DNA from 2 places in the Streptomyces sp. NBC_00683 genome. Region 1 is predicted to be linked to the other one. Evidence: riboswitches for the same ligand, from Rfam matches in the RefSeq annotation. Region 1 holds a riboswitch; the other holds the start of a gene.
The links. A riboswitch is a leader RNA that binds a small molecule or an ion and turns the genes downstream of it on or off. The one in region 1 is predicted to bind glycine.

Region 1 (4,280 bases):
ACCGTCGGGGCCGTGGTAGACGGCGTACATCCCCGCCATGACGGCGAGCAGTACCTGCGCGGTACAGATGTTGCTGGTGGCCTTCTCCCGGCGGATGTGCTGCTCGCGGGTCTGGAGTGCGAGGCGGTACGCCTTGTTGCCGTCGGCGTCGACGGAGACGCCCACGAGACGGCCGGGCAGGCTGCGCGCGAACTTCTCGCGGACGGCCATGAAGCCGGCGTGCGGTCCGCCGAAGCCCATCGGGACACCGAAGCGCTGCGTGGTTCCGACGGCCACGTCCGCGCCCAGCTCGCCGGGCGAGGTGAGCAGGGTCAGGGCCAGCAGATCGGCTGCGACGGTGACGATCGCACCGAGCTCGTGCGCGCGGTCGATGACGGGCTTGATGTCACGGACCGCTCCGGAGGCGCCCGGGTACTGCAGCAGGACGCCGAAGACGCCGCGCTCGGCGACGTCGGCCGGAATTCCGTCGGTGAGGTCGGCGACGACCACCTCGACGCCGGTCGGCTCGGCGCGGGTCCGGATCACGGCGACGGTCTGCGGCAGGGTGTCGGCGTCGACCAGGAAGACGCCGTTCCTGACCTTGCCGACGCGCCGTGCGAGCGCCATGGCCTCGGCGGCCGCCGTGCCCTCGTCGAGGAGGGAGGCGCCGGAGGTGGGCAGACCGGTCAGGTCGGCCACCATCGTCTGGAAGTTCAGCAGGGCCTCGAGCCGCCCCTGGGAGATCTCGGGCTGGTAGGGCGTGTACGCCGTGTACCAGGCGGGGTTCTCCATGACGTTGCGCAGGATCACCGGCGGGGTGAACGTGCCGTAGTAGCCGAGCCCGATCATCGGTGCGAGCACCTGATTGCGGTCGGCGAGGCGTCGCAGCTCGGCCAGGACCTCGGCCTCGGTACGGGCAGCCGGAAGGTCCAGCGCCTCGGCGCTCTTGATCACGTCGGGCACGGCAGCGTCGGTGAGCTCGTCGAGGGAGCCGTATCCGACCTGGGCGAGCATCTTGGCCTGGGCCTCGGCATCGGGCCCGATGTGGCGCTGCTCGAAGGGAATGCCCTGCTCCAGCTGGGAGAGCGGAGTGCGACGGGGGGTCATGATGGAGGCCTCCTGGTCTCACGACCTGCGAGGGGCACCACGGCGTGGCTGCCCGAACGGCCTCCCCATCTGTCATCTCGACCTGAGAGCTTCACCGGCACGCCCTGAGGCCTACCGGCTTTCACCGTCGGTGAGGATGGGGCCCGCCACGGCACGTGCCGTACGGATCCCGTCCTGCTTTCCAGAGTGACCTCGTCCGTGCGGTACGGGGGCCTGAGAGATTCCGGGGAGGAGTTGCTCCTTCGGCGCCTCCGGATTTCTCCGGAGGACTCTCCCGCACAGGGTCAGCAGCCGTGTTCCAGCCTACCAGCGGGCCGGCGCGGGCCGTCTCGAGTGGCCGAAGGCCCGGTTCTGGCCTTTCGTAGAGCCTGTGGAGCAGTTGCGACCACCCTGACCGCAGTGCGACCAGTGGGAGGCACCGTGCAGACCGACATCGATCCGCGCAGCCTGATCGGCCGCAAGGCCTACGACCGCCAAGGCTCCAAGATCGGAACGGTGGACGAGGTCTATCTCGACGATGCCACCGGTGTACCCGAGTGGGCGGCCGTGCGCACCGGGCTCTTCACCCGGGACGCCTTCGTCCCGCTGGAACCGAGCGAATTCGTCGACGGCACCCTGGTGATCCCCTTCGACCGCGCCCTGATCAAGGACGCCCCCGATTTCGGTGTAGGCCGGCATCTCTCCCCCGAGCAGGAGCTGCAGCTCTACCGTCACTACGGGCTGGACTCCGCCTCGCCGGGCGGTACGGGGCCCGACAGGGACTTCGGCAGGCTGGCCGGCCACGAGGAGTAGTCCACGGGGTCCCGCACCAGGGGAAGCGGGTCGGCCGGCTGGAGCTGCGGATCGTCGACACGGAACGTGCGCACCCGGCCCGGCCGCTCCCCCGGTTCCTCGAACCGGACCGTGACACGGCCGACACCGCTGCCCTGCACCCAGCCGTGGCCGTGGACGTCGTGCCGTACGTCGTGGCCTGCGGGCCACCTCCGGCCTGCGAGCCGGTCCGCCTGCTCCTCGGCCGCCTCCTCCGCCGTGACCGGCTCGTCGGGGGCACCGTCCGCCCCGTCCTCCGACTCGTCCGACACCGCCTGCAGTGCGTCGGCGGCCTGCGCGAAGAGATCCTCCTGGGTGAAGTCGGCGAGCCCCGTGACGCCCACTCCGAGGAGCCGTACGCCCCCGGTGGTGTCAACGGCCTCCAGCAACCGCGCCGCGGCTTCCCTGACGACCGTGGGGTCGTCGGTGGGGCCGCGCAGGGTCTCGGAGCGGGTGAGCGTGGAGAAGTCGTACCGGCGCACCTTGAGCACGACGGTCCGCCCCGACCTCCCCGCGCCCCGCAGGCGCTCCACGCACCGCCCGGCCAGCCTCTCCACCTCCGTCCTGACCCGGACCCGGTCGTGCAGGTCCACGTCGAAGGTGTCCTCGACCGATACGGACTTCGCGTCCCGTTCCGCGACGACGGGCCGGTCGTCGTGCCCGAGTGCCATGCGGTGCAGCGCGACGCCGTGCGCCTTGCCCAGCAGGCGGACGAGCTCGGCCTCCCCCGCCTCGGCCAGGTCCTGGACCACCGTCATCCCCGCACGCCGCAGATGGTCCCCGGTGGCGGGCCCGACGCCCGGCAGGATCCGCACGGACATGGGTGCGAGCAGTTCGCGCTCCGTACCCGGCTCGATGAGCAGGAGACCGTCCGGCTTCGCCTCCTCCGAGGCGATCTTGGCCAGCATCTTGGAGCCGGCCAGACCGACCGAACCGCTGAGTCCCGTGACGCCTCTGATGACCGTGCGCAGCTGCTCACCGATCGCACGGGCCGATGCCGCGTCATCGGCGACCCCACCGGCTTCCAGGTCGACGAAGGCCTCGTCCAGGCTGAGCGGCTCGACGAGCGGCGACAGCCGCCCCAGGAGCTCCATCACCTGGTCGCTCACCGTCCGGTAGAGGGCGAATCGCGGCACCAGATAGGCGGCGTTGGGTGCCAGCCGTCTCGCCTGCCCCATGGGCATCGCCGAATGCACACCGAGGCGCCGGGCCTCGTACGACGCGGTGGCCACCACCCCGCGCATCCCCAGTCCGCCCACCACCACCGGTTTGCCGCGCAGGCTGGGCTTCGCCGCCTGCTCGGCAGAGGCGTAGAAGGCATCCATGTCCAGATGCAGGATGGTGGGAGCGGATCTCACATCAACCGATGCTGCCCTATGCCACTGACAACGGGCCTGCTCCGCGCCCGTGCGGCGCGGAGCAGGCCCGGTGGCTCAGCCCGCGCGGTTGCGCCGCCGGGCCAGTTCGTCCGCGGGGTTGTTGCCGATCAGCGTCTCCCCCGTGTCGACCCGCTCGCCGTGGAGCTGGGACAGGGTCGCGTCCACATCGCGCCAGACGACGCCCACGGCGATTCCGAACACTCCCTGGCCCCCCTGGAGCAGATCCACGACCTCGTCGGGCGAGGAGCACTCGTAGACCGTCGCCCCGTCGCTCATCAGGGTCATCCGCTCAAGATCCGTGAATCCGCGGGCCCTCAGGTGCTGGACCGTGGTGCGGATGTTCTGCAGCGCGACACCTGTGTCGAGGAACCGCTTCACGATCTTGAGGAGAACCACGTCCCGGAAACTGTAGAGGCGCTGCGTTCCCGATCCGTACGCCGGACGCACGCTCGGCTCCACCAGGCCCGTACGGGCCCAGTAGTCGAGCTGTCGGTAGGTGATACCGGCCGCCGCGCACGCCGTCGGCCCCCGGTAGCCGATGTCACCTGCCACTACCGCACCGTCCGCTGCCACCGCCGCCGGCTGAACCGGCTGTCTGATGGTGTGGTCGGCCGCACTGCTGTGCTGCCGGTACGGCCCACCCGCAGCCGTACCGTCGCCGCTGCTTCTCACGCCGACCTCCGTCCTTGACCTGCCATCTCGAAGGTAGGCAGTCACCAGGGGTGCGTCAACGATCGCCACACTCGGCACGCCGAGTGATAATCACCCTGAGGGTGGTTTCCCGTGTCTCATTTCCGGGAACGGCTTGTCGGATGCGCTGACGGCACCGCGCGGGACGGTCACTGACTGTTCGTACCGAAGTCCTCCGGCGAGATCTGGTCGAGGAACTCACGGAACTTCTCGACCTCGTCCTCCTGCTCGTCCGGGATGGCGATCCCGGCGTCGTCCAGCACACCGTCACTGCCGTAGATCGGCGTTCCGGTGCGCAGGGCGAGCGCTATGGCG
Region 2 (4,280 bases), 4.5 Mb from region 1:
GGCTGCACCCAGGCGCGGCGCAGCGCGCGGACGGCGGGGGTGCGGTGGGCGTTGTGCGACAGAAGGGCGTAGAACTGCGGGATCTCGATGGCGGGGTCGGAGAGCTGCAGCGGACCGGCGGGCATCCGGTCGAGGCCTGTCGCGATGCGGCGCAGGTCCAGCCAGGGGATGCCGACGCCGCCGCCGGGGGCGTGCGGGTTGAGCCAGATGCCCCAGCGGTCGGGGAAGAGGGACCGGGCGATCTCGCGGCCGGTGACCAGCTCGTGGGACCTGTTCCAGCCGCTGGCCGAGAGTTCCTGGGCGGAGGTCACGCACGGGGCGTAGCCCATGCCGTCGATCTCCATGTTGCCGTACTGGGCATCGGGCGAGCCCGCGGTGCCGTGCCAGAGCAGCATCCAGACCTGGCCGTCGGTCAGGGCCTGCAGCAGCGCCTCGTAGGCGTCGAGGCGCCCGGGGGCCACTTGCCGCAGCATGTGCTCGACCTGCCCGGCCTCCGCGGTGCCTGACGCACTCACCCTGGGTCCCGCCCCTCGTTCGTTCCGCTGCCCCGTCGTGCCGCGGTGCTGTTGCCCCGCACCCGGGCACGACGGGTGCGGCCTCGCCATCAAACCAGCTTATGCGTCGCCCCTGACACCGGCTTGACGCCACGGGCGAAGCGGACTCAGTACCCCTCGCGCCGGTAGAACGGCCTCACCTTCTCCAGCATCCAGTCCCCCACGGGGTCCTGGGCCACGTCGAGCAGGACCAGATTGACCGGCCACGGCAGCTGGACCCGGCCGAGCGCACGGCCCAGCGCGTCCATCGGGGCGCTCTGTCCGGCACCGTCCCAGGTGGCGAACTCGACGCCGACGAAGAGGACGGGGTCGCCGCCCTCGATGCTGGCCAGCGCCCTGCGTGCGGTGCTCACGACACCGATGTCCTGGAATTCGCCGGCCACCGCGGCGAGGAAGTCGACGGGGTCCTCCTTCCAGTCCGGCTCGTAGAGCCGGACCCGCCCGCCGGAGGGCCCGTCCAGCGCGGTGCGCCCGGCCCGGCAGAGCTCGGCGACGGCCGGCGGCGGCAGCGGCACACCGACCGCCCCGCCGGGATTGACGGCGATGCCCAGCTGCGGGGGCAGCCCGCGGGCGAATTCGCGGGCGGGCGCGACGGTGAACGAGAAATGGGCGCCGACGCAGTGCAGGAACTGGGCCTCGGAGCTGAACACCGGTACGTACGCGGCACCGTCGATGTCGACCGTGGGCAGGTCGAGGTCGGGGCTGTCGGGCCCGCCGCCGTTCGGCAGGGGCACCCAGACGCGGCTGCGGCCGAGCACCTCGACCAGGCGGCCGCCGGCTCCGGGCACGCCGAGGGAGGCGCTGAGCACTTCCTCGAGCTCGTTGGCCGGCCATCCGTGCTGCGGATGGACGGGGGCCTGGGCCGGAATGTCCACGGTGTCTGTGTCCCTTTCTCGCCATGCTGTGCGGCAGAAACCTTAGTCCGAGCCGCGCCCGGACGGCAGTGACACAGGAAACAGCGCAGGCCGGGCCGCCGGACCGTCCAGATTCCGGACGGCCGGACGGCGCTCACCGGTCTATGCGTTTGCGAACGAAATCCGTTCGATCGCCGTTGCGGCCTCCCGGTCGAGCAGCACCGCGGACGCACAACCGGGCGGCAGCAGTCCGCTCTCCGTGTCGCGCAGCAGCCGTCCGACCGCACCGCGGTGCCGGGCGAAGGCGTATCCGGATACGCCCCTTCCGCGCTCCCGCTGGCCCGCCCTGGCCACATGAGGGGTGACGTCGAGCAGGACGAGGTGCAGCGTGCGGCCCCGGCGCCCGGCCTCGCGGGCCAGCCAGCGCCGCACCCAGGCCTGGGTCCCGCAGTCGTGCACGACGACGGATCCGCCCGAGCGGAGCGCCCGCCACAGCCCGAGGTAGTGCGCGGCGCGGACCAGCGGCCGGTAGAGGGCGTACGGGAGTAAGGCGGGCAGGGAGCCCGCCCAGCGGTCCCTGGTGTCCTGGGAGTCGATGGCGTGCTCCCGCACCGCGCGCCGGATCAGCGTCGACTTCCCGCTGCCGGGCAGTCCGGAGACCACCACCACATCGCCGGCGACGAAGTCCAGGCTGCGCGGGCCGAGCCCCTTCCTGCCCCGCAGATCACGCACCACCGGAGCGTGCGTGCCCAGGAGCCCCCGGGCGCGGGCACCCTGCTGCGCGGGCACAGCACCGCGTGCCGCCCCTGCGGTCGTCGCGTACGGCTGCAACGTCATCGCCCTCCCCCTGCCGAGTCACCACACCTGACCTGCCCAAGAAGTGTAAAGAAAAGGTAATGCGGCACAACCGGTTCCGGCCGCACGTGTCGGCGCCCGGACGGCCCCGGGTGCCTGCGCGGATCCGGTCGCCCCACTCTGGCGCAATGCGTGCGATGATGACCCCGCCAACTGCATACCGGCCGTTTGAATCCGCGCGGGAGAGTCCCGGTCACTGTGTGCGCCGGGCGCCGAAGGAGCAAGTTCCTCCCTTGAATCTCTCAGGCCCCGTACCGCGTGGATGAGGCAGATCTGAAAAGCGGGCCGCTCGCGCGGCTCCACCCAAGGTGCAAGCCGACCCCCGTAGGGGCTGACCCTTTCAGGGGCTCTCGGCGAACCTCTCAGGTTCCGATGACAGATGGGGAGGGAACGTCCTCTGTCGTCATGCCCTGGAGCCATGCCCATGAGCACTGCCCCCGCCTCCCGTCTCACCGCCCTCGATGCGCTGCATCGCTCCCTGGGCGCGACCATGACCGATTTCGCCGGCTGGGACATGCCCCTGCGGTACGCCAGTGAGCGCGACGAGCACAACGCCGTACGCACCCGGGCCGGGCTCTTCGACCTGTCGCACATGGGCGAGATCACCGTCACCGGACCGCAGGCCGCGGCCTTCCTGAACTTCGCGCTGGTGGGCAACATCGCCACCGTCGGCGTGGGCCGGGCCCGCTACACGATGATCGTCGCCGAGGACGGCGGGATCCTGGACGACCTGATCGTCTACCGCCTGGGCGAGAACGAGGCCCCCGAGTACATGGTCGTCGCCAACGCGGGCAACGCACAGCTCGTGCTCGACACGCTCGCCGGGCGCGCCGGGGGCTTCGACACCGAGGTGCGCGACGACCGCGACGCCTACGCGCTGCTCGCCGTCCAGGGCCCCGAGTCCCCCGCCATCCTGAAGTCGGTCACGGACGCCGACCTGGACGGGCTGAAGTACTACGCGGGCCTGCCCGGCACCGTCGCCGGTGTTCCCGCGCTCATCGCCCGTACCGGCTACACCGGCGAGGACGGCTTCGAGCTCTTCGTCGCCCCCGAGCACGCCGAGCAGCTGTGGAAGGCGCTCACCGAGGCGGGCGCCCCGCACGGCCTGATCCCGTGCGGCCTCTCCTGCCGCGACACGCTGCGCCTGGAGGCGGGCATGCCGCTGTACGGGCACGAGCTGACCACCGCGCTGACCCCGTTCGACGCGGGTCTTGGCCGGGTCGTGAAGTTCGAGAAGGAGGGCGACTTCGTCGGCCGCGAGGCGCTGCTGGCCGCCGCCGAGCGCGCCGAGACCGCCCCGCCCCGCAAGCTCGTCGGCCTGGTGGCCGAGGGCCGCCGGGTGCCGCGCGCCGGCTTCCAGGTCGTCGCCGACGGCAAGGTCATCGGCGAGGTCACGTCCGGCGCGCCGTCGCCGACGCTGGGCAAGCCGATCGCCATGGCGTACGTGGACGCGGCGCACGCCGCGCCCGGTACCGAGGGCGTCGGCGTAGACATCCGGGGTACCCACGAGGCGTACGAGGTCGTCGCACTGCCCTTCTACAAGCGTCAGAAGTGACAACGGGGCGTCCCGCACGTGACGTAGTCCCGTCTCACACCGTAAGACCACCGTTCATCAGCACTCCCCCGCGTACAGGAGAATTCAGGTCATGAGCAACCCCCAGCAGCTGCGGTACAGCAAGGAGCACGAGTGGCTGTCGGCCCTCGAGGACGGTGTGGCCACGGTCGGTATCACCGAGTTCGCGGCCAACGCGCTCGGCGACGTGGTCTACGCCCAGCTCCCGGAGGTCGGTGACACGGTGACCGCGGGCGAGACCTGCGGTGAGCTGGAGTCGACCAAGTCGGTCAGCGACCTGTACTCGCCGGTGACCGGCGAGGTCACCGATGCCAACCAGGACGTCGTGGACGACCCGGCGCTGGTGAACTCCGCCCCCTTCGAGGGCGGCTGGCTGTTCAAGGTACGCGTCGCGGAGGAGCCGAAGGACCTGCTCTCCGCCGACGAGTACTCCGAGTTCTCCGG

Region 2: it holds a riboswitch for glycine, as region 1 does, so the genes downstream of both, gcvT (glycine cleavage system aminomethyltransferase GcvT) here and gcvP (aminomethyl-transferring glycine dehydrogenase) in region 1, are expected to answer to the same signal.

What each region holds. Positions count from the first base shown of each region.
Region 1 covers NZ_CP109013.1:7,256,933-7,261,212, reverse strand. Annotated here, with positions in the region: gene gcvP (aminomethyl-transferring glycine dehydrogenase) at 1-1,086, opposite strand, end outside; glycine riboswitch at 1,278-1,373, opposite strand; gene OG257_RS32335 (PRC-barrel domain-containing protein) at 1,507-1,878, shown strand; gene OG257_RS32330 (DNA polymerase IV) at 1,800-3,254, opposite strand; gene OG257_RS32325 (MerR family transcriptional regulator) at 3,330-3,947, opposite strand; gene OG257_RS32320 (bifunctional nuclease family protein) at 4,115-4,280, opposite strand, start outside.
Region 2 covers NZ_CP109013.1:2,767,423-2,771,702, forward strand. Annotated here, with positions in the region: gene OG257_RS12045 (enhanced serine sensitivity protein SseB C-terminal domain-containing protein) at 1-515, opposite strand, end outside; gene OG257_RS12050 (enhanced serine sensitivity protein SseB) at 662-1,429, opposite strand; gene OG257_RS12055 (AAA family ATPase) at 1,571-2,245, opposite strand; glycine riboswitch at 2,433-2,530, shown strand; gene gcvT (glycine cleavage system aminomethyltransferase GcvT) at 2,688-3,818, shown strand; gene gcvH (glycine cleavage system protein GcvH) at 3,910-4,280, shown strand, end outside.